2 regions of the Mesorhizobium sp. B2-7-3 genome follow, and region 1 is predicted to be linked to the other one. Evidence: riboswitches for the same ligand, from Rfam matches in the RefSeq annotation. Region 1 holds a riboswitch; the other holds the start of a gene.
What was found. Region 1 has a riboswitch for thiamine pyrophosphate ahead of thiB (thiamine ABC transporter substrate binding subunit). Riboswitches for the same ligand answer to the same signal wherever they lie in the genome.
Positions count from the first base shown of each region.

Region 2: linked by a shared signal. The riboswitch ahead of FJW04_RS29725 (YkoF family thiamine/hydroxymethylpyrimidine-binding protein) and the one ahead of thiB (thiamine ABC transporter substrate binding subunit) in region 1 are both predicted to bind thiamine pyrophosphate.

Region 1 covers NZ_VFTY01000002.1:102,103-113,914, reverse strand. The annotation lists gene FJW04_RS04540 (CarD family transcriptional regulator) at 1-473, shown strand, start outside; gene FJW04_RS04535 (amino acid ABC transporter ATP-binding protein) at 551-1,321, opposite strand; gene FJW04_RS04530 (amino acid ABC transporter permease) at 1,318-1,998, opposite strand; gene FJW04_RS04525 (amino acid ABC transporter substrate-binding protein) at 2,134-2,907, opposite strand; gene FJW04_RS04520 (RNA polymerase factor sigma-32) at 3,209-4,072, shown strand; gene FJW04_RS04515 (M48 family metalloprotease) at 4,089-5,558, opposite strand; gene thiQ (thiamine ABC transporter ATP-binding protein) at 5,788-6,564, opposite strand; gene thiP (thiamine/thiamine pyrophosphate ABC transporter permease) at 6,557-8,185, opposite strand; gene thiB (thiamine ABC transporter substrate binding subunit) at 8,254-9,252, opposite strand; TPP riboswitch at 9,296-9,410, opposite strand; gene FJW04_RS04495 (thiamine diphosphokinase) at 9,497-10,156, shown strand; gene FJW04_RS04490 (ABC-F family ATP-binding cassette domain-containing protein) at 10,158-11,812, shown strand, end outside.
Region 2 covers NZ_VFTY01000022.1:24,777-36,588, forward strand. The annotation lists gene FJW04_RS29705 (isoprenylcysteine carboxylmethyltransferase family protein) at 1-417, opposite strand, end outside; gene FJW04_RS29710 (ABC transporter substrate-binding protein) at 677-1,693, opposite strand; gene FJW04_RS29715 (ABC transporter ATP-binding protein) at 1,686-2,453, opposite strand; gene FJW04_RS29720 (ABC transporter permease) at 2,450-3,313, opposite strand; gene FJW04_RS29725 (YkoF family thiamine/hydroxymethylpyrimidine-binding protein) at 3,276-3,884, opposite strand; TPP riboswitch at 3,875-3,988, opposite strand; gene FJW04_RS29730 (hypothetical protein) at 4,264-4,572, shown strand; gene FJW04_RS29735 (formyltransferase family protein) at 4,631-5,683, opposite strand; gene FJW04_RS30190 (putative RiPP precursor) at 5,782-5,871, opposite strand; gene msrA (peptide-methionine (S)-S-oxide reductase MsrA) at 6,024-6,542, opposite strand; gene FJW04_RS29745 (glycosyltransferase family 39 protein) at 6,710-8,257, opposite strand; gene FJW04_RS29750 (hypothetical protein) at 8,456-9,163, shown strand; gene FJW04_RS29755 (hypothetical protein) at 9,321-9,650, opposite strand; gene FJW04_RS29760 (hypothetical protein) at 9,643-10,017, opposite strand; gene FJW04_RS29765 (hypothetical protein) at 10,326-10,595, shown strand; gene FJW04_RS29770 (hypothetical protein) at 10,694-10,999, shown strand; gene FJW04_RS29775 (DoxX family protein) at 11,137-11,565, opposite strand.

The DNA of each region.
Region 1 (11,812 bases):
ACGAGCAGGAAGTGGCTGGCCACAAGCTGGAACTGTTCGTCATCGACTTCCAGAAGGACAAAATGCGCCTGAAAGTGCCGGTCGCCAAGGCGACCTCGATCGGCATGCGCAAGCTGTCGGAAGAGGATTATGTCGAGCGCGCGCTGAAGGTCGTGCAGGGCCGCGCCCGCGTCAAGCGCACCATGTGGTCGCGCCGCGCCCAGGAATATGATGCCAAGATCAATTCGGGCGACCTGATCTCGATCTCGGAAGTCGTGCGCGACCTCTATCGCGCCGACAACCAGCCGGAGCAGTCCTATTCCGAACGCCAGCTCTACGAGGCGGCACTCGACCGCATGGCCCGCGAGATCGCGGCCGTCAACCGCATGTCGGAAACCGAAGCCGTGCGCCTGATCGAGGTCAACCTCAACAAAGGCCCCAAGCGTGGCGCCAAGGCCGACAATGAGGAAGCCGAGCAGGAAGAAGCTGCCTGAGCTTTTTCGCATTCAAGTTGACGAAAACCCGGCCTCGCGCCGGGTTTTTGTTTTGGGGAAGGCCGCGATTGTCGCGCCTATGCGCCTCCCTCTTCCTCCGCCGCCTCCTGCTTCAGCGTGGCGATAAACCGCTTGGTGCGTTCGCGCTCCGGATTGCCGAACAGCTTGGCGGATGCCCCCTGCTCGACGATGACGCCGGCGTCGAGGAACACCGCCTCCTGGGCGATCTTGGAGGCCAGGCGCAAATCATGCGTCGCCATCACCATGGTCGTTCCCTCGCTGGCGAGCTGACCCAGCACATCGACCACCTCCTGCGCCAGCTCCGGGTCGAGCGCCGAAGTCGGTTCGTCGCACAGCAGCACCTTCGGCGACGGCGCCAGCGCACGGGCGATCGCCACGCGCTGCTGCTGGCCGCCCGACAGCGTCGCCGGCCAGGCATCGGCCTTATGCACCATGCCGACCTTCTCCAGCAGCGCGAGTGCCCGCTCATGTGCCTTCTGCGGCGACCATTTGAGCACCGTAACCAAGCCTTCCATGACATTTTCGATGGCGGTGCGATGCGGAAACAACTGGAAATTCTGGAACACCATGCCGGTCTGCAGGCGCAGACGCCTTATGTCCGCCGCCGGCACCTTCCCGCCCGGGCGGAACTCAAGCGTCTCGTCGCCGATCCGCACCGTGCCCGAAGTTGGGATCTCCAGCAGGTTGATGCAGCGCAGCAGCGTGCTTTTCCCCCCGCCGGAAGGGCCGACAAGCGCGGTGACGCTGCCTTCGGCGATGGCGACAGTCACCCCCTTCAGCACGAGATTGTCGCCGAAACGCTTTTCGATGTTGGTGAGGCTGATCATGAGCGTGCCTCCAGGAAGCCGCCATAGCGGTTGAGCCGCTCCTCCAGTCGCGTCTGCAAGGCCGACAGTACCGAACTCATCGCCAGATAGAGGATCGCCGCCTCGACATAGAGGATGAGCGGCTCATAGGTGGTGGCGACGATGCGTTGCGCCGCCTGGAACATTTCCGGCACGGTGATGGCGGCGGCCAGCGACGTGTCCTTGACCAGCGAGATGAAGGTGTTGGAGAGCGGCGGCACCGCCACCCGTCCGGCTTGCGGCAGAATGGTGCGCCGCATCGCCTGGCTCCAGGTCATCCCGATCGAATAGGCGGCCTCCCACTGGCCCTTGGGCACCGAGCCGATGGCCGCCCGGATGATTTCCGACGTGTAGGCCCCGATGTTGAGCGTGAAGCCGATCAGCGCCGCCGTGAAGGCGTCAAGCAGGATGCCGACCGACGGCAGGCCGTAGAAGATCAGGAAGAGCTGCACCAGGAGCGGCGTGCCGCGGAAGATCCAGACATAGAAGCGCACGAGCGCCACCAGCGGCTTCGGGCCGAACAGCCTGCCGAGCGCCGCGCCCAGCCCTACCGTCAGGCCGAGCACGAAGGACAGCAACGTCAGCGGCACGGTAAAGATCAACGCTGCCCACAGCAGCGAGGGCAGCGAGTCCAGCATCAGTTGCAGCCAGTGCGGCACGAAAGATCCTCCGGAATGGACGGGGAGCGTCATCGAAGCGAATGCCCCAGCCATATCACGACAAAAGCGGCGAGCCGTCAAAGACGACTCGCCGCTGGATACGTCACAGGGCGACAGCCGGCCCCGCTTGGTGAATTACTTCGAGACGTCCTGGCCGAAATAGGTGTTGGCGATCTTCTGGTAGGTGCCGTCCGCCTTGATGTCGGCCAGCGCCTTGTTGATGGCCGCGACCAGCTCCGGATCGCCCTTGCGCACGATGACGCCGGAGTAATCGGCATTCTCTTCCTGGGCGGCGATCTTCACATTGGCGTCGGGCTTGTGCTTCTTGAAGTCTAGGAACGACAGGCTGTCATTGATGGTAGCGTCCGCACGGCCGGTCAAAAGCAGCTGGATCGACTGGTCGAAGCCGTCGGTGCCGACCAGTTCGGCGCCATTGGACTCGGCCAGCTTGCCGAAATTGGATGTCAGCGACTGCGCCGACTTCTTGCCCTTGAGGTCGGCGAAGGTTTTGATGTCGGTGTTGTCGCCGCGCACGATCAGCACTGCCTTGGACGCGATATAGGGATCGGAAAAGTCGTACTTGGCCTTGCGGGCGTCGGTGATGCCGACTTCGTTGATGACGGCATCATAACGGTTGACATCGAGGCCGGCGATCAGCCCGTCCCACTTGCCTTCGAGGAACTCAGCCTTGACGCCGAGCTTATCGGCGATCGCCTTGGCGATCTCGACATCGAAGCCAACCAGCGCGCCGGAAGCGTCATGGTAGGTGAAGGGAGCGTAGGTGCCCTCCGTACCGACCTTGATGATTCCGGCCTGCTTGATCTGGTCGAGATTGGCGCCGGCGTGGCCCGATGCGACGGCCAGGGCCTGCAACGTTCCGGCGATGATGAGTGACTTGAGCCATTTCATTTTTCTGTGATCCCGTCCTTGGCCGGTAACCCGGCATGTTGTGAGGGCTGGAAAATGACAGATGCAGGTCGAAAAAATAAGGAATGAAATTTCAAAGAGAGCGTCTTCCAGAAATCAAATTCTCCGGAAGGAATTCATTCGCAGGCTCGGAAGTTGCAGGCAGCTGCGCGGACGCTAGCGCTCGCCCTGCCCGCACCGGCGGAACCTTTCTCGCGCATGACAGTTTTGGCTGTTGTAGGGCACGCCGCCGTCATTTCAAGCCGGTGTCTGCCATTTGCCTCGCCGAGCCACGGAGCGCCTTATGATGGAAGACACGGCAGGACGGATCATGGTCCGCGCGGCAATGAAGGCACCCTATCTCGAGCGCGAGGAGGAGCATCGGCTGGCATTGCTCTGGAAGGAAGACAACGACCAGAACGCGCTGCACAGCATCACCGTCGCCCACATGCGGCTGGTTATTTCCATGGCCTCGAAATTCCGCCATTACGGGCTGCCGCTCGGCGATCTGGTTCAGGAAGGCCATGTCGGACTGCTCGAGGCCGCCGCCCGTTTCGAACCGGAGCGCGAGGTGCGTTTCTCGACCTACGCGACGTGGTGGATCCGCGCCTCGATGCAGGACTACATCCTGCGCAACTGGTCGATCGTGCGTGGTGGCACCAGTTCGGCGCAAAAGGCCCTGTTCTTCAATCTCAGACGCTTGCGTGCGCGTCTCGCGAACGGCGCCGAGCCGCTCTCCAACACAAATCTCTACCGCGAGGTTTCGGTTGCGCTTGGTGTATCCGAGGCTGATGTGGCGATGATGGATTCACGGCTGTCGGCTCCGGATTCTTCGCTGAACGTGCCGCTGGCCGACGACGCGGGCGGCACCGAGCGGATGGATTTCCTGGTCTCCGACGATCCCTTGCCGGACGAAATTGTCGGCGACAAGATCGATGTCGCGCGCCGCTCGCTTTGGCTGAAGGAAGCGCTTCACGCGCTCAACGCGCGCGAACTCAGGATCATCGAGGAACGCCGGCTGAATGACGAGGGGGCCACGCTCGAGGCGCTCGGCGAGACTCTCGGCATCTCCAAGGAACGTGTCCGCCAGATCGAGGCGCGCGCCATGGAAAAGCTCAAGGTCGCGCTGGTGAAGCAGAATCCGGAATTCATGGCGACCGCCGCCTGATCTCCCGCTCGGGCTTTTATTTGTCGGTGACGATCTTGACCTTGTCGCCGGCCGAAACCGCGGCCCCCGGCGACAGCGCATTGAGCACGCGGAACAGGTCGAGCTTGCGGTCGACGCCAACCATCTGCGCGGCAAGCGACCCCATGGTCTGTCCCGGCTGCACGGTGAGCACACGAATATGCAGTGGCTTCAGTGCCGCCTTCTCGGCGGGGCTGAGGATGCGGAAGGAGCCGCTGACCGAGCGCGCCACCGTTTCAAGCGAGGTGCTGGCCGAGGGGGCCGCGGTCAGCAATCGGTAGACCTGGCCGCCGGCGCGGATCACAGCGATATCGAACTGCCAGCCTTCGGCGCCTGCATGGGCGGTCGCCGCCTCATTGCCGTTGATGGTTTCCTGCTTGACGGTGCTGTCGTCGAGCCCGGCCACCCAGCCGCTTCTGATATAGTCGGTCAGGGCGCGGTTCTTGTCGATCGAAACGCCGTCGAAGCGGATCGCTATGTCGCCGGGACCGGTCGCCGTCACGGCCGCCGCCGAATTGTCGATGATGAAACCGTCCGGCACCGTGAACGACACGCCCAAGCCTGGATGCAGGAAGGTTTCGCCGCGCACATAGCCTTCTTCCGGCGTGTCGCCGTAAAGCAGGCCGTCTATGCCGGCGAGGAAGGAATCGCGGTCGCGTGTACCGAAACCGGGCGCACCGAACTGGCGGGCGTGCCGCTGTGCCAAATCGATGCGTTGCGGCGTGTTCGGGTGCGTCGCCAGGAAGTCGAGGCTGGCGTCGGTGGCGCCGCTGATCGAGCGGAAATCGGTATAGGCCGACATCGATTGCAGGAAGCGGCCGGCGGCATAGGGATCGTAGCCGGCTTCGCCGATCGACTTGATACCGATGGCGTCAGCCTCAAGCTCCTGGTTGCGCGAGAACTGCGCCAGCCTGAGCTTGCCGCGGATAAGTGCAGCCTTGGCGGTCGGGCTGTCGCCAAGCACATCGGAGACGACCTTGGTCGCCAGACCTTCCTCGGCCTCCAACTGCTGGCGCTGCAGCCCATGATTGGCGGTGACGTGGCCCATCTCATGCGCGATGACGGCGGCGAGCTCGGACGAATCATTGGCCAGCGCCAAGAGGCCGCGCGTTATGTAGAGATAGCCGCCCGGCAGCGCGAAGGCGTTGACGTTGGGCGAATTGAGGATGGTGATGCGATAGGTCTGGGTTGGGTTCGCCGACACCACGGTCAGATTGCCGACCACCTTGGCGACCATGCGTTCGAGCTTGGGATCGGAATATTCGCCGCCATAGGTCGCCAGGATGCGCGGATGCTGCGCCTTGGCGAGCTCCGCGAGCTTGTTGTTGGCGGCGACATTGTCGACCGTGATCGGCTTGTCGGATGGCTGGAAGCCTGATTCCTGGACTTCCGGAGGCGTGAACATCTGGCAGCTTGCCAGCGCCACGGCAAAGCCGGCTAGCGCCAGAAAGCGCGCCAGCGGGTTCATTCGTAGCCTGTCAACGCCGATCGCCAGAACGGCTTCCTTTCAGGTCCCTGCGCATGACCACATGCGCAAAACAAACTGCTACAGTATCCGTCACGCGCCCCTCGGAGCATGCGGCGGAAGCTGTAGGCAAATCACGGCCTGTGCCGGACCGGTATCGAGCGGACCTAGCCACACTACTCCAGTCATGGCAAGCAAGCGCCACATCGCATCGGGCCGGTTTGAGCGTAAATTATGTCCGCTTCCGGGCAATATCTCGTGATAAGGAATCCCCGGCACCGGCTCCGATATAGCGCCGGAATGCCTCCGGACCAGCCCCGGCAAAGAAATCATCCGCCGTGCCGATAGCGGCGACCGCGCCGTTCTCGATAAACACCAGCCTCTGACCGATGCGGCGCGCATCTTGTGGCTGATGCGTGACGAAGAGCACCGTCATTCCACGCTCGGCATGCAGGCCGGCAACCAGGTCGAGCATATCGTCTCGCAAGGCGGGCCCAAGCGAAGCGAAGGGCTCGTCGAGCAGCAGCACCGGGCGATCACGCACCAGCACGCGAGCCAGGGCGACGCGCTGGCGCTCACCGCCGGAAAGTTCGCGCGGCAGCCGCTTCTCCTTGCCGGCAAGGCCGGTGCGCGCAAGCGCATCGGCGATCGCAGCGCGATCGGCTTCGGCCAGCCGCAACGATGGCGAACGGCCGAGCCCGACATTCTGCTCGACGGAAAGATGCGCGAAAAGGTTGTTTTCCTGAAAAACCATCGACACTGGCCGCGTCGCCGGTGGCGCGGTGCTGACATCGGCCCCGCCGATCAGCACACGACCGGATCGCGGCGGCTCGAACCCGGCCACCAGATTGAGCAGCGTCGACTTTCCGGAGCCGCTCGGCCCCATGATGGCGGTGATTTGCCCCGCCGTGAACTCGGCATCGAAGGCGAACAACGCCTCGCCATAGCTGAACGAAACCTTGTCCAGCCGCACCGAAACCCCTTTGCCGCCAGCCGCCCCGTCAGACATTGCGGGCCGTCTCCTTTCCCAGCCGGTCCGCTGCCAGCACCAATGCCATGCAGACAAGGCCGAGCAGCAGCGCCAAGCCAGCAGCGTCCTCGGTTCGGTAGCTGCCCATGCGCGCCAGGAGAAGGTAGGGCAAGGTCTGCACGGAATCACTGCCGAACAGGGCGATGACGCCGAGATCGCCGAGCGACAGTGCCATGGCGAAGGCAAAAGCGGTGGCGAGCGGGCGCCGCAACGTCGGCCAGTCAACCAGCCACAGTCTTGACCAGCCGGAAATTCCGAGCTGCGCGCAGAGCCGCTCGTGCCGCTCGCTTGCCGCGTCATAGGCGGGACGGATGGCGCGCAGCGCAAAAGGCATCGCCATGACAGCGTTGACGGTGACGACCATGAGCGGGGCGATGGCAAAGACATCGCCGACATGGCGCAGCAACAGGAACCAGCCGGCGCCGACGACGATCGGCGGCACGACCAGGACAAACCCGGCGCCCGTATCGGTGGCATGTTCGAGCAGTGTCCTTGACCCGAAGCGGCGGTTCGACGCCAGCGCCCTGCGCGCCATGGTCAATGCCAGCGAAAGCATCACCGAAAGCAAGGCCGAAAGGAAAGCGAGCACGGCACTGGTCAGCGTCGCCTGACGGACAGTGGCCTCGCCGGCAAGCCGGCCGAGGTCGGCGCCAAGTCCGGCCGCCACGGTCGCCACCATCGGACCGGCAACGAAGAGCAAGGCCAACACGATGAGCGTCGCGTTCAGCCAGGCTTCGGTCCTGTTGACGGAGAGGTAGCGGCGCGGCGCGACCGGCAGGTTGACGTCGCCGACGACGTCGGCTCCGAGTCGGGTCAACGCCAGCACCACGATGAAGGTCAAGGCGATCTGCAGCATTGTCAGCGCGACAGCCCTCGCGGGATCGAAATCGAAGCGCAATGCCTGATAGATGCCGACTTCGAGCGTCGTCGCGGCCGGCCCGCCGCCGAGCGTCAGCACGATGGTGAAGGATGTGATGCACAGCATGAAGACAAGTCCGGCGACACCGGGCAGCGCGGCACGCAGCGTCGGCCACTCGATCAGCCGGAATGCCGGCGGCGCCCCCATGCCGAGCTGGCTCGCCAGCCGCCACTGGTCGGAGGGAATGGTCTGCAGCGCCTCGAGGAGCAGACGTGTGGCCAGCGGCAGGTTGAAGAAGACATGGGCGACGAGAATGCCGGACAGGCCATAGATGCCCGGCCAACCCTGGCCGCCGACGACGCTGAGAAAGCCGGAGAAATAGCCGGCGCGGCCATAGAGCGCCAGGATGCCGAGCGCCGCGACGATCGCCGGCAGCGCCAGCGGCACGGCGAAGAGCTGCAGGATGAAGGCACGGCCGAAAAACCGTGGATGCCGCGACAGCGCCCGCGCCACGAGCAGGGCCGGCCCGACCGAGAGCAGCGTCGACAGGGCCGCCTGCCAGAGCGTGAAGCGCACGACCCGGAACAGGTAGGGACCGAACGCAGCCCAAGCGCCGGAAAAATCGCGAGCGCCTTCGACAAGCAGCCCCGCAAACGCGCCGCCGATCAAAATGGCGATGGCGGCGAGCCCTATCACGCCAGCTGTGATGCGGGGATCAGAGCGGGTTTGCACACCGCACATCAACGATTGGGTGAAGCTTAGGGAGCGTCGCCGTAGAGCGTTCATCTCACGAGATTAGCCCACAAAACCTACTTGCTCATAACCGCCAGCCATTCATCGACCCAGGCCTTGCGGTTGGCCGCCACCTCCTCCGGGCTGAACAGCAAGGTTTTGGTCGGCTTGACCAGTTTGTCGAAGGCGGGGTTGAGCGGCTTGTTGGTCTTGCCGGCCGGGAACATCCAGTTGGTCTCGGGGATGGCGTCCTGGAATTTCGGCCCGGTCATGAAGGCCATGAACTTTTCCGCCAGCGGATTCTTGGCGCCGGTTGTGGTGATGCCCGCGACCTCGATCTGCAGATATTCGCCTTCCTCGAACGAGGCCGCCTGATAGCGCTCGGTGTTCTCGGCGACCATGTGGTAGGCCGGCGAGGTGGTGTAGGACAGCACCATCGGTGCCTCGCCCTTGGTGAACAGGCCATAGGCTTCGCTCCAGCCCGGCGTCACGGTCAGCACCTTGGTCTTGAGCTTGGCCCAGGCCTCCGGCGCCTTGTCGCCATAGACCGACTTCATCCACAACAGCAGGCCAAGACCGGGCGTCGATGTGCGCGGGTCCTGGATGACGATCTTGTCGTCGGCGCTACCCTCGACCAAATCCTTCAGGCTTTTCGGCGGCGATTTCAGCTTCTGGGTATCGTAGACGACGGCGAAGTAGCCGTAATCGAACGGGACAAAAGTGTCGTCGGTCCAGCCGCCCGGCACGTTGACGTTCGTTATTGCGCCACGTGGCGCGAACAGGCCCGAGGCCTTGGCATCGGCGGTGAGATTTGTGTCCAGACCGAGCACGATGTCGGCCTTGGTCGAAGCGCCTTCCAGCTTGACGCGGTTGAGCAGCGCCACGCCATCGGCGACCGAGACGAACTCGAGATCGCAGCCGCATTCTGCCTCGAATTCCTTCTTCACCACGGGACCTGGACCCCAGTCGGCGGTGAAGCTCTCATAGGTGTAGACGGTCAGCTTGTCCTTGGCCAAGGCCGGCCCGGACAGGGTCACTGCCGTGGCGGCGACCAGAGAATATAAAAACGCGCGCATCGGCGCCTCCTTCGTTTGCGTTGAAAGGAATTGAGGCGTCGGAGTGTCCGAAACGTCTAATCCCTCCGCCGGTACAAACCGGATCAGGTTCAGCGGGTTGGCGAGACTGCCTCTCAGCCGGCCCGCGAAATTCGCGTCCGGCACCCCGTTAGAGCGTTTCGACACATAGGCCGGGCCGATGACCCGCGCAAGTGGGACTTTGCCGCCTTCCGTTTCCCGTGCCGGGCTGGTAAGGCGACGGGATATGAGCACCTTCACCATCCTGCTTGGCGGCGACCTCATCCGCACGCCTCGGCTCGACCGCCAGGTCGACGGCTCGCGCGTCATCGCCGCCGACGCCGGCATCGGCCATGCGCGGATGCTGGGCCTCGTGCCGGAACTGTGGGTGGGTGATTTCGACTCGGTCCCGGCTGATCTGCCCGCCGACCTCGCTGCCGTGCCGCGGCAAACCTTCCCGGCGGAAAAGGACAAGACCGACGGAGAACTGGCGATCGCGGCCGCACTGGAGCGCGGGGCGACCCGCCTTGTGCTGGCGGGCGCCTTCGGCGGCAAGCGCGCCGACCACGCCTTCCTGCATCTGGCGCTTGGCCTGCGGCTGGCCGAGGCCGGAATGGATGTGCTTCTGACCAGCGGCGCCCAGGAAGGTGTTCCCTTGCTGCCCGGCGGGGCCGGCTTCGATTATGCCGACGGCACGCTGTTCTCGATTCTCGGCTTCTCCGAACTCTCCGGCCTGACCGTCACCGGCGCCAAATGGCCGCTCGACAAGGTCGAGGTGGCGTTCGGTTCGTCGCTGACCATTTCCAACGAGGTCAAGTTCGGCAAGACCGGGGGCCGCCTCGACATCGCGCTCGGCCATGGCCGCGCGCTGCTGCTCGCCCATCCTTATCCATTGCCCGAAAGCTGACATGGCCCCGCCTCTTCTCAATCTCGACGGGATAAGACTGACCTTCGGCGGCGCGCCGCTGCTCGACGGCGCCGCCTTGACCGCTTCGGCCGGCGACAAGATCGCGCTGGTCGGCCGCAACGGGTCCGGCAAGTCGACGCTGCTCAAGATCGCCGCCGGCCTGATCGAACCACAGGACGGCGAGGTGTTCCGCCAGCCCTCGGCGACGGTGCGGTATCTGCCGCAAATGCCCGACATGGACGGCTTTGCCACCGTGCGCGCCTATGTCGAGGCCGGGCTCGGGCCCGCCGACGATCCCTACCGCGCCAGCTATCTGATGGAGCATCTCGGCCTGTCGGGCGAAGAACGGCCTGGCGACCTGTCCGGCGGAGAGGCCAGGCGCGCCGCGCTTGCCCGCGTCATGGCGCCGGAGCCCGACATCCTGCTTCTTGATGAGCCGACTAACCATCTTGATTTATCTGTCATCGAATGGCTGGAAGAAGAGCTCGTCCGGACCTCCTCGGCGCTCATCGTCATCTCGCATGACCGCCGCTTCCTCGAGCGCGTATCGCGCGCCACAGTCTGGCTCGATCGCGGCCGGACGCGCAGGCTGGACAAGGGCTTTGGCCATTTCGAGGAATGGCGCGACCTGGTGCTGGAAGAGGAAGAGCGCGAGCAGCACAAGCTCGGCCGCCAGATCGTGCGCGAGGAGCACTGGCTGCGCTACGGGGTGACGGCGCGGCGCAAGCGCAACATGCGGCGCCTGGGCGAGTTGCAGACCATGCGCCAGCGTTTTCGCGGCCATCGCGGCGCCGAAGGCACCGCGATAATGGTGGCAAGCGACGCCGCCGAATCCGGCAAGCTGGTGATCGAGGCCAAGAACATCGAGAAGAGCTTTGGCGACCTCACCGTCGTCAAGGGGTTCTCGACCCGCATCCAGCGCGGCGACCGCGTCGGCCTTGTCGGGCCGAACGGCGCCGGCAAGACGACACTTCTGAAGATGCTGACCGGCGAATTGGCGCCGGACGCGGGTTCGATACGGCTTGGCACCAATCTGGAGATCGCCACGCTCGACCAGAAGCGCGAGGCGGTCGACCCGCAAGAGACGCTGGCGCAATATCTGACCGACGGGCGCGGCGAGAACCTCGTCATCAATGGCGAGCAGCGCCATGTCGTGTCCTATATGAAGGATTTCCTGTTCAAGCCGGAACAGGCCCGCACGCCGGTGCGCGAGCTGTCCGGCGGCGAACGGGCGCGGCTGATCCTGGCGCGCGTGCTGGCACGGCCAGCAAACCTCCTGGTTCTCGATGAGCCGACCAATGATCTCGACATGGAGACGCTGGAACTGCTGCAGGAACTGGTCGCCGGTTTTGCCGGCACCGTCATCCTGGTCAGCCACGACCGCGATTTCCTCGACCGCACAGTCACCAGCATCATCGCGCCGGACGGCGGCGGCCGCTGGGTCGAATATGCCGGCGGCTATTCCGACATGCTGGCGCAGCGCGGCGGCACCAGGCTTGACGACCGCAAGGCGCGCGCCAAGGCGGAAGCCGGCGATGCGCCGGCACCGGGCAAGAGCGATCCGGCGGCGCCAAAAGGGCCGGCGAAGAAATTGTCGTTCAAGCAGAAGTTCGCGCTGGAGTCCCTACCCAAGAAGATCGAGGCAGTGACCGCGTC
Region 2 (11,812 bases), on a different contig from region 1:
GCCGCCGGTCATCACGCCGCGATTGGCGGGCAGGATGGCAAAGGAACGACCCAGCGACAGCTTTCCCCAGATGACGAACCACAGTGCCAGGAACTGCAGCGGCGCGGCGACATAGATGGGGATGATGGGGATGCCCGGTTCCATGGTGATCAAGGCGACACCAAAACTGGCGGTCACCGAAGCGACTACCGCAAGCGGGCTCCAGTCACGCGTCACCGGCCGCCGCGACAGCAGCAGCCAGGTAAATGTGAGCGTCTCGGAAACCGCCACGAGCGCGATATTGAACCGGGTGGGATCCTGCACGAAGTGATACACGCCCCGGTACACAAACAGCGCGGCGCATGCGAGCGCACAAATGCGAAAGAAGCCTTCGCGCAAGTCGGCCAGGATCTCGCGCTTGCGCGCTTCGGATATCATCCCGCCCTGGTTGACGCGCGGAAGCGTTTCGCTTTTTGGTGCAAGCAAGGCAAGAACCCCGATGATCCCTCGGAGGGACCTTTGCACGCAACCATTGCTGTGCGGTTAACCGAGAAGATCATATCGGCATCAGAAACGGCGACGGCGCCGCCGAAAGACATGCGAGACACAAGGCACGGCCGTGCAGATTGTCTCCGCTTCGAGGATCGCCAGGAATGGGTTTCGCCCGAGTTGATCCTCTCCTTAAGGGATTGGCCAGCTACCCCAGGAATGCGTTGTTGAAATACCTGGCGAAATCCGGGCTCTGCGGCAGAACCTTACCGTCGGTGTCGCGCAGAATGCCGGCGGCGAAGAGGTAGTTGCCGATCGCTTCCATCTTGGCAGGGTCCAACGTCCCGATGGCACCATTTTGCCCGCGTAGATAATTGCCCTCGAGCAGTGCCTTCAGCGAGGCGTGGACCAAGGCCGGATTCGTCAGGGCATCCTTGTTGGCGGCTATCAGCAGCGTGGCGGCCTCCCCTGGATGATCGACGGCGAATTGGTAGCCGCGCCGCGTTGCCTGGATGAAGGACGACGCCAGTTCGGGGTTCGCCTGGAGATACGCTTCGCTCGAAGAGATAAGCGTCGTGTGCTCATCGGGGACGCCATGGTCGGCATAGACGAAACTGCGCTGCTTGACGCCCCTGAGCTCGGCTTCGACGCCCTCCCAGGTCGACACTTCCAGCGTGAAGTCGACCGAACCGTTGGCCAGCGCCTCGTAGGCGGAAGTGCCCAGCGTCACCGTCTCGAAATAGCCCTTGCCGCCGTCGTGACGGATGATGGTCGAGATCAGCGCGGTCTCCCAGGCGCTGCCGAAACCGCCATAAGTCAGGCCATCCAGATTTTTCGGGCTTTTGATTTCGCTGCGCGCGGCATTGAACACCAGCCGGCCTGTCTCGGACTGCACGACGGCATAGACGCCCTTCAGATCGGCCCCCGCGGTCTTCTGGGTGAACAGGCTGATGGTGCCGTTGATCCCGAAATCGGCGACATGGTTGGCGACAAGCGTGCCGGCACCGGTATCGCTGTAGGGCAGGATGTCGACCTCAAGGCCGGCTTCGCGATAAAATCCCTTATCGCGGGCGACGAACAGCCCAATGTGGTTGGTGTTGACCGTCCAGTCGAGGGCGACCGTGACCGTCCGCGTTGCCGCGAAGGAACGGCTCGATCCGGTGATCAGCGGTACGCTGCCGGCAAGGGTGAGCAGCAGGGCTTGCCTGCGCGTCAAGTCAATCATGGTCATGTCCTTTGGATGGCTGGGGGTTGAGCAAAATGTCGAGAATCTCGGCCTCGAGTGCCCCCGCCTGCCGCGTGGCCGCGCTGGCGGAATCGCGCGGGCGCGGCAGCGGCACCTTGATCTCGCGCACGACCCGGGCAGGCCGCGCGGACAGCACATAGATGCGGTCGGACAGGAACAGGGCTTCGCGCACGTCATGAGTGATCAGCAACGCCGTCCAGTGGTGGTGCCGCCACATCTGTTCGAGCCAGCGCTGCAGGGCCGCACGGGTTAGTGCGTCGAGCGCGCCGAACGGCTCGTCGAGCAGCAACATATCGCGTTCCTGCACCACGGTACGTAAAAGCGCCGTGCGCTGGCGCATGCCGCCCGAGAGCTGCGCTGGAAAGTGCCACTCGAAGCCGGCAAGGCCGAACTCGGCAATCAGCGGAGCCACACGCTTCCGTGCCGCCTTGCGGCTGACGCCTTGCACCTCGAGTCCGAGCGTGGTGTTGTCGAGGATGCGCCGCCACGGCATCAGCGCGTCGCGCTGCGGCATGAAGGCGAAATGCCTGCCGTGATCGTCGAGCGGCACGCCGTCGAAGAACATCTCACCCTCGCCATGCTCGGCGCCGGTCAGAAGCTGGAACAGCGTCGACTTGCCGGCTCCCGAAGGTCCAAGGATCGAGACGAATTCGCCGGCATCGACACGAAGCGAAATGTCGGCGAGCACATCGAGCCCGCCAAACGCCTTGCGAACATGCCGCAATTCGAGCCGGCTCATGCTTCTGGACCTTTTCCAGCGCCTTGCCTGCCAGCGGCTCGTTCCCAGGGCATGGCAAGACGCTGCAGCAGCATCGTCAGCCCGAACAGGACAAGGGTGAGCGCTGCGCTGACGCAGACGGCGGCGAGCACCAGGTCGGGACGGAAATTGTTCTTGGCGTTGAGCATGTAGATGCCCAGCCCTTTGGCCGCGCCTGCATATTCGGCGAAAATGGCGCCGACGACGGCATAGGTGATGGATATCCTGAGGCCAGCGAAGAAATAAGGCAGCGCCGAAGGCAATCGTGCCAGCATGAAGACACGCCAACGCCCTGCTCCCATGGCACGCAGCATCTGACCGATCTCCACCTCGGTAGCCTCGTAGCCCTGTACCAGCGCGACCAGCATCGGGAAGAAGGTGACCAGCGCCACCAGCACGATCTTGGGCGCCAGCCCGAAGCCGAACCACAGCACCACCAATGGCGCGATGGCGACCAGCGGCAAAGTCTGGCTGACTATGAAGATGGGAAACAGCGCTCGCCGCAAAGGCTGGAAGAAGTCGACCAGCATCGACAGGGCGAAGGCGGCACTGAGCGAACAGGCAAAACCGATCAGCGTGGCGCGGACCGTGGGAATGGCGTTGTCGACCAAGGCTTCCCGATTGAGCATCGCCTGTTCGAAGACGCGCGAGGGCGCCGGCAGAACCGTCGGCTTGATGCCGGAAATGTTTGCGTACAGTTCCCAGGCCACGAGCACCAAACCGATCGATATCACGGCCGGCGCTGTTTTTGCGAAGAAGCCCGCGACGTTACGCGGGTTGAATGACGATGAGACCACGAGCGGTTCAGACGGCGGTGGGACTGTTGGCCGAGACCGTGACATCGAGGGTTACATGGCCGGCGCCGGGCCCGAAGCGGCAGAAGGCTTCATCGAGGGCCGAGAAGATCGCGCCGGCATCGCCGCGCAGCTTGGTGCAGAAATTCTTGGAGCGATCGTAGACGCCGGACTGCTTCAGGAAATCTATGCAGCCATAGATTTCGTCCATGTGGTCGTCAGTGCCCATCACATAGAGCGAGAACTGCGCCGCCGCCGGCTGGCCAGTGGCCGGCGCGCCGCGCACTGCGGTGATGGCGGCTTGCTTGCGCGAGCCGAGTGGCCCGGCAGGTCCGCCGAACGTGTCGGAGCGGCAGATCGGGTCATCCGGCTCGCCTGGGCAGCCACGCGAAATGGTGGCTGACAGCACGCAATGCCTGCCGCTGCCAGACGCGGCCACGAAAAGGTCGCGCAGCGCAGGGAATAACACCTCGGGGGGCCCGACCAGCAAGGTCGAAATGTCGTCGGTCTCGATCCTGAGCTTATCGCGGTACGGATCGAGCGCGCCGAGCGCGCCCAGAATGATGCCGACGAAATCGTCGGCCATTGGATATAGGGAAACCTGTGCGCCTGAAAACATCGCCCGCCTCGCTCCGCTGGTATTACCCAGATCAGCTTCTAGGGTCTGTGGGCTTGCCGCCCCCGTCTCAGCCCCGACCGTACGGAGCACCCCTGTGGATAGGCGCGTTAAAGCATCATTCGGACGGTTGGGAAAGCTGTTTTTTTGGCAAGCCGCGCTAAAGCATTGCCCGAGCTCCAGGGCAATTGGACATCGCCGGCGCGGAAATTTGTCTGGAACCTTCGCCATTCCGAGGGGTTGTCCCACCAGTCGCTGGACGCGATTCCAGGACCAATTTTCCGTTCGGGATTGTGTCAAAACAAGAGATTGAGCGGTTCATGATTTCCGCGAAACCGTGCACCGTTCCCGGCGACGAGTTCACAGAAAATGGAGACAAATCATGTTCATGAAAATCCTCGCGGCTTCGGCCTTCACCATTGCCGTTGCAACATCCGCCATGGCACAAAGCAATAGCGCAGCGGGCGCGGATGGGCCCGGCGGTAGCGGCAAGTCCGTCACTGTGGACCCAAGCACCCCGGCTTCACCCAGTACGATCGATCCGGGCGCGACCAACAGCACGACCACCACGCCGGGCGACATGAATTCCAATGCGGACAAGAATTGCCCGACCAACCCGCAGGGTGCACAGACGGACGCCAATGGCAACGCCACCGCGCCGACCGTGAACGACAACAACTGCGGAAAGTAGTTTGCCATCGCGATATGAGAACCGCGGACGCAGTTTCCGCGGTTCCCATTATTGGGATTCAGTGTCCGCGACTACCCGCTTGCGGCTCTGGTGCCGCTTCACTGCCCACCCGGCCAAAGACCCTTAATTCAGCGTACGGTTTGCCGGCCCGGGGGCGTGGGAATGAGGCGTATATTTTCATCAGCCGTTTGAGCAGGCGCCCGTAGGTGAGGTGCCGAACCCGGCCATTGGCAAGATCGAACTCCACCATCCCCCACCGCCTTACGGGACCCTTTCCGGTTGGCGGACCCAGTCGCCTGACCTGGAAGGCCAGCCTGACCTTGCGGCCGGCGACATCCAGATAGATACCGGGTTTAGCGCCCAATACGTGCCACATCCGGGCAACGTGCCCGATCGACATGTCGGACGAAATCGCCATGTGGTCCCGCTCAAGTCGAGCCCAGACGAAATCACCGGCTGGCTGCCGCATCCCCGACACCAGATTCTTGCAATAGCCTGGCGCCACCTCACGCACCAACCGGCGCATCGCGCTCGCCACGCCGTCCACCATATCCCGCCGCGATGCCCAGTCTGCTTCGGTGAACAGCACTTGTCCGAGGATGTCGCCGTCGTCGAAATTGGCCGACATCTTATGCAGTGTCACGCCGCCATGGACCGCATGCTGGCCATCCGCGACAAGACGATGGAGAGGATGCGGCCCCCGGTAGTTGGGCAGCAGCGCCGGATGAAAATTAAGCCCGCCCTTGGGAAAGAGGTCGAGCAGCTGCTGCGGGATCAAGGTCGGGAAAGCGAAGCAGATCAGCACATCCGCGGCGATGTCAGGCAATTGCCGGGCAAGCTCGTTCCAGTCGTAAGGCCGGCGGAATTCGATCAGCTTTACCGGCGTGTTGCCGAGATGGCGCCTGAGCAAAAGCCGGCGCCTCAGCCTGCGCCGAAAATTGCCAATGCTGAAGCCTCTGGATGGGCGTTGAAAACCAGGCACGATGATCGCACCAACACGGTTTCCCGCCTCGATCCATCCGGAAAGCAGCGGCCCGGTATAAGCAGAAACATCCAGGATGAAAATTGCATTGAGTTCCCCGGCGCGGGCCGCGGGTTCGGAAAAAATCATCTTCTCAAGCCCAGCGGGGCGAGACGTAGCCTGCCCGCGCCAGCAATTCGATCACCGTTACAACTCGGCCAGCCAGGCCCGAAAGCCGGCCTGGCCGGTCAGGCTGCCTTGGAAGAAAGCGGTCCCGCCGCAACACTTGAGAGTCTTTCCCGCTTCACCAACACCGGCTTTTCGTAGATCTTCTTCATGCTCATCCCCGATGATCGATCAACCCACACAGTTGGCCAGCAACGCAGCGAACTGTCAACCGCCGGACGGCGGCTAACAGCCCCAATGCGTATGATCCTTGGCAATCGACGAGCGTTTACACCCAACCTGCTGCCAAAACGGCTGGTGAGCCTTATGAAACCGCCTTTTCACGAACCGGCAGCTTCCAGCCTGGTCTGACGAAATGGCAGGTGTAGCCGTTGGGATATTTCTCGAGATAGTCCTGGTGCTCTGGTTCGGCCTCCCAGAACGCTCCGGCCGGCGCAAGTTCGGTGACGACCTTGCCGGGCCACAGGCCGGAGGCGTCGACATCGGCGATGGTGTCCTCCGCCACACGCTTCTGCTCCTCATCGGTGTAGTAGATTGCGGAGCGATAGCTCATGCCGACATCGTTTCCCTGGCGATTGCGCGTCGTCGGATCATGTATCTGGAAGAAGAATTCCAGAAGCTGGCGAAAGCTGATTTTCGCCGGGTCGAAGGTGATCTCGATGGCTTCGGCATGCGTGCCATGATTGCGATAGGTGGCGTTCGGCACGTCGCCGCCACTGTAGCCGACACGCGTGGCAAGGACACCCGGGAAGCGCCGGATCAAATCCTGCATGCCCCAGAAGCAGCCGCCGGCAAGCACTGCACGTTCGCTCGAAGTCGCCATGTCACGTCTCCTCAAAAGGCAATTCCGGGGAAGTGTAGCGGCTCTCCGTCGGGAATTGCGCGGCACAAACTTGGATAGTGCATAAATGGGCATTGTTGCCAGCTTCGTCCAGTCAGACGAGCGGCCGTCCGGTTGTATTATAGGGAGATCGCACGACGCCGCTCACCCTAGCTGCGCGGATGCCGGGTCCGGCTGCTGGCGGCAGCCGGCAGATATCGCGTGCCGGGCGGAATGACGGCAAAGCTGATCGCCACCGGCGGTGCCTCGCGCGACCAGTTGAAAAGAACGGTCTTGACCGGGATATTGTCCACCCACGCCAGAAATCTTGACGGCACGTGACGACCCGACCAGACCATCAGCATGCCGTGGTCGCGCAACCGCTGCCTCGTGATCCAGGGTGCGAACCGCATATCGAGATCGGTGAAGATAGACGGCTTGTCATAGGCGTTGAGGCCAGCCAGCATGGCAAGATTGGTGTCGCCACCGACGATGTCGAGCCGGCCCGGCGCCGCCGCGTGCCAGATTGCCTCGGCCTCGTCCGAGATCGGCCGCGCCGGCCAGCAGACGGCGTCCATGCGTCCCCGCACATTGCAGTCCGTCCATCGGATCGCCCCATAGGCGCCCGACATGGCGACGATGCAGATGAAGGCGCAGATCGCCAACCTCCTCATCTCGACGGCACCGAGCCGGTGACCGAGAAAGGCGAGCGCGACGACGCCGACAAGATTGTACATCGGTGCGCCCCAGGCTTCGCCGGTGCCGGTGAACAGCGAGACCACCATGATCAGCGCCGCCGGCCCAAGCCCCATCCAGCAGAGATAGACGAGCGTGTCGCGCTCGACCGGCACTTGCGGTGCTGGTGAGCGCCGCAACAGCCCTGATAGCGCCAACACGAGGAGAAAGCCGGAAAGGCCGGCCATCTGGACGCCGATATAATAGAGCCGCGCCCGGTGCTCGCCCACCCATGCATCGCGGCCGGCGAAATAGGTCAAAGGCAGGAAATCGATGCGGTAGAGTGCGATGGCAAGGGGGGCGGCGACGGCGAGAAACACAGCCAGGCCAAGCCATGGCCAGGATGTCGCCAGCCGGCTGCGCGCACGTGGGTCGCACAGCAGCCAGAGGCCGCCGAAGGCAAGCAGCAAGCCGGTGGAGAACTTGGCGTAGAGCCCGACGCCCGACACCAATCCGAGCGCCAGCCACCAGCCCGGCCCGCCGCCGCGGCTGGCGCGCCACAGCAACCAGCAGATCGCCGCCCAGAACGGCATCTGCGCATAGTCGTGATTGAATTGCGGCGTCGGCCAGCCGAAGAAATAGACCGACGGCATCAAAAGCACGGCGGCCAGCGCTTTGTCGCGGCCGAGCGTGTCGCGAGCCAGCAGGCAGACCAGGACGAAAGTGGCCGAGATCGTCAGCTGGGCCAGCAGATATTGCGGCCAGCGGAACGATCCGGTCAGGAGATGACTGGTCTCGAGCAGCCAGCCGGGGAGTTGCGGATGCTTGTAGGTCAAAAGCACCCATTCGCGGCCCCACATGAAGCCTTCCACGACGTCGCCGGGCGGTGCGGGATCGATGAGTGTTGGCACCAGGGTCCAGCACAGGATCTGCACCAGGCACAAAAGTGCCAGCAAACCCCAAGGGTGCCGAAGCAGCGCGGACCAGACCAATGACGAGTCCAGGCCCACGGCAGGCAGTGCTGCCGGCACCCAACGATCCATGGAGTCGTCAATTCCCGCCATGCCGCGCTTAAATCACATCGCCCGGTTTGCCGAATAGCCCCAAGGTCAAAGCTTACAAAAAAGTATACTTGGGTGCCATTGCAATACCAAGATTGAGCGGGAATCTCGGCATTCTATTGCCCTCCCTGGGCAAAACAGCCCGCACACCTGATCCCACTTCAGCATCCCGGACATTCGATGCGTCACCAGCATGCCGTCATCCATCACCGCGCGCTCGACTTCTGGCTGGCACGCGCGGCTGTCCTCGTCATCATCTGCCTGCAGCTTCTGGTCATCAACGATCTTTCGTTCGGCCCTCGCTGGCTGGCGCCGGCGCTGGAGGCCGCCCTGCTGGTGCCCCTGTCCGTGGCCACCGCCTGGACGCAGGTCGCCACCCAGAAAGCGGTCGAGGAAGAGCACTGGTATCTCGTCGGCCGTTTTCGCGTCATGATCCGCAGAACGGCCCTGGTAATGACCGGCGTCGTCAGTGTCATGAACTGCGGCTCGCTGGTGCTGCTGGTGCGCGCTTTGCTGGCGGGACATGCCGGCAGCAGCGGCCAGACACTGCTGGTCGACGCGCTCAATATCTGGCTCACCAACATCATCGTTTTCGCCTTGTGGTTCTGGAGCACCGACCGCGGCGGGCCGCCGACCTGCGGACTGGTCAAACGCGCCCATGCCGATTTTCTGTTTCCGCAAATGACCCTGGACGATCGCGAGGTCCGCGACTGGCTGCCTGGCTTCGTTGATTATTTCTTCCTCGCCTTCACCAATGCGACGGCGTTTTCACCAACCGACACCTTGCCCCTTTCCCAGCGCGCCAAGCTTTTGATGATGGCGGAGGCGATGATCTCGCTGCTCACGATCGCGCTGGTCGCGGCCCGCGCCGTCAACATCCTGGCCTGAGTACGGTTTTCCGACCTTGCGCCGAAGAGGAGCCGGGCCTCGTATCCGTGAAACGATGAGCGGCCCGAAAACGCAAGAAAGCCCGCCCCGGCGTGAGCCAAGGCGGGCTTTTGGTTCGATCGAGGCCTCAGGTGCGGTCCCAAAGCAAGGCCGGCGGTCAGTCCTCCGGGGCTGGCCCGAACTTCCGCACGATCACCTCGAACAGAATATCCGAGAGGGCGTCCAGTTGGTTGACGGCGACATCAAAATCCCTGGGCAGCACCGACAGCACGATCTTCAGATACTGGTCCGGCTTGTCGGTCCGCACCTCGGCGAGGACACCGGCGCCATGCGCCTGAAAATCGGCCCGCACGGCGGCCAGGAAATCGTCGCCCAATGTTTTCTTGGTCCGCTTCGGCCGGGGCGTCTTGGCGGCTACCGGACTGGCAGCGGGCTTGCGCCTTGCCGCCCTGGCCTTGCGGCGCGCCGGCCCGGTTTCATCAGTCATGGGTCCGCGCCCCGACATTGACATCATCGGCGGCGGCCTTCGGCGGCGCCTGCCTGGCCCGCTTTTTCAAGCGGGCGGATTTCTTCCTGGCCTTTCCGCGCTTCGGCTTCGCGGCCTGTGCGGGCCTCGCCACAGGCCTTGCAGCCTTGAGCCGCGCCATGGCGAGACCTACGAGCTGTGCGCCGATACCGGCCTGCGGAAAGCAGAAGCCACCGGCCGCATCGCGCACCATGCCGATCAGCACGCCGGCGGGAACCTCCTCGACGCGGCCGAGGCGCGCCACAGGGCCGGCGCCCTCGAATTCGCCGATGGCGCTGACGATCTCGCGGCCGTCATCGCCGGTGATGATGCTGGCATAGCGGGGCATGGGATTCTCGCATCTCGCGGAAGCAGCGCCCTACGGCGCCACCGCATCGGCAGGCAGCCCAACCAGGGGCCAGAAACAGAAAACCCGCCTCGGCGGCGGGTCGGTCGGCGCAAATCAGCACCATGGATGGATTTATAGCATCGCTGCCCTCACCGGTCAATGCCAAATAGGAAAAAATTCACATTTTCCGAGAGGGCATGATCCCGGCGGCTGATATTTTATCCGGCTGTTCATGAACCGGCTCCTGTGAAATCATCAGCGCCAGCTCATGGAATGATTCCCGTCGCACGGCCTTGTAGGAGAGGACGATGGACAGACCAGCCATGGCATCCGTCTTCAGGATGCGGCACGCTCCGGCCACGGTTTCCGGTGTGCGCAGCACCGGCCAGGGCCAGGCCGATCCGGTCATCCGGGTGCACTCGCTTGGCGAAGCGATCCGCTTCGTCGCCAACGCTTACCCCAATTACGACATCGGCACCGTCGCCATAGACTGCGGCGACCCTTCGATCCCGCGCCTCGGCAGCCTGGAAGTCAGGGCGCTTTGGCGCGAGTATGGCGAGCGCCTGACGCAGGAGTAGCGCCCGACCGCTCACGATCGGCGCGCTGGTTCCCGCACGCCGGCCGGATCGGAAACGCCGCTGATGCGTTCCACTGCGATCAACGGAGGGAGAAATCCATGAACGTCGCCAACCTGCAACTCGAAGGCCTGCTGATGGCCGTCGCCTCGATCAACCACGTCCTGGTAAAAAAGGGGGTGCTGACGTCGGAGGAGATCGACATCGCGCTCCGCAAGGCCGAGGCGTCGGAAACCGGCGAGGAGCGATCGGACGGCATGTCGGCGTCGAACCGCGACGCCGTCAATTTTCCGATCCGGCTGCTGGAACTCGCCAACCAGTGCCAGCCGGAGGCCGACATGCCGTCTTTCTCGAAGCTGGCCCGCATGGTCGGCCAGATGAAGGAGCCCTACAACGATCAGATGTGAGATCCCTGCCCCTGGCGGGCTCCTCATGCTCTGCCCCGGCGGGCTTTGTGCCTTGCCCCGGGCGGGCTTTGTGCCTTGCCCCGGGCGGGCTTTGTGCCCTCCCCGGGCGGGCTCTACGCCCTGCCTCCGGCGGACCCTCATGCCCTGCCCGGCCATCCCAGGTCCAGCGCCAGAATTCTTCCCGGTCCGTGGACCGCCGCGAACAGCAGTCCGGCCAGGAACGAAAAATGGTCGACGAAGAAGCCGAACTCGGCCTGGTTGCCGACCCAGTGGCTGGGTCCGTGGAAGGCAAAGGCGAGGAACAGCACGTAAGCCGCGGCGACCAGGGCGGCTTGGGTGAAGAAGGCGCCGCTGAGGAAACACAGCACCAGGGCCACCTCCAGGATTGCCGCGCACCATGCCAGGAAGAGCGGGAACGGAAAGCCCGCGGCCGCGATATAGCCCGCCGTGGCCTCCATGCCCAGGAACTTGAAGGTCACCGCCATCAGGAAGACGGCGGCGAAGATCAGGCGGGCGACGAGAAGGGCCGCGGTCTGCCACGGCGATTGTGCGATTTGGGGCGACATGGTTGTTCTCCAGCTTCATCAGCCCCAAGGACGCACCGCCATGTGCCGATCCGACATGCCGGGCAAAAATTTTCACCGGTTCCGGTTTGACGCCCGATGCTATGGCAGCGCACCGCTCGAAGGAAGAAGCAAGACCGCTTACCGGCAGGCACAGCTTTAGAAATTCTTAATGATCCTGAAACTTGTCCGTAACCCTGATCGTGATATTGTTAGCCGGGGCTAATGCACAGCTATGTCTGGTGCACGA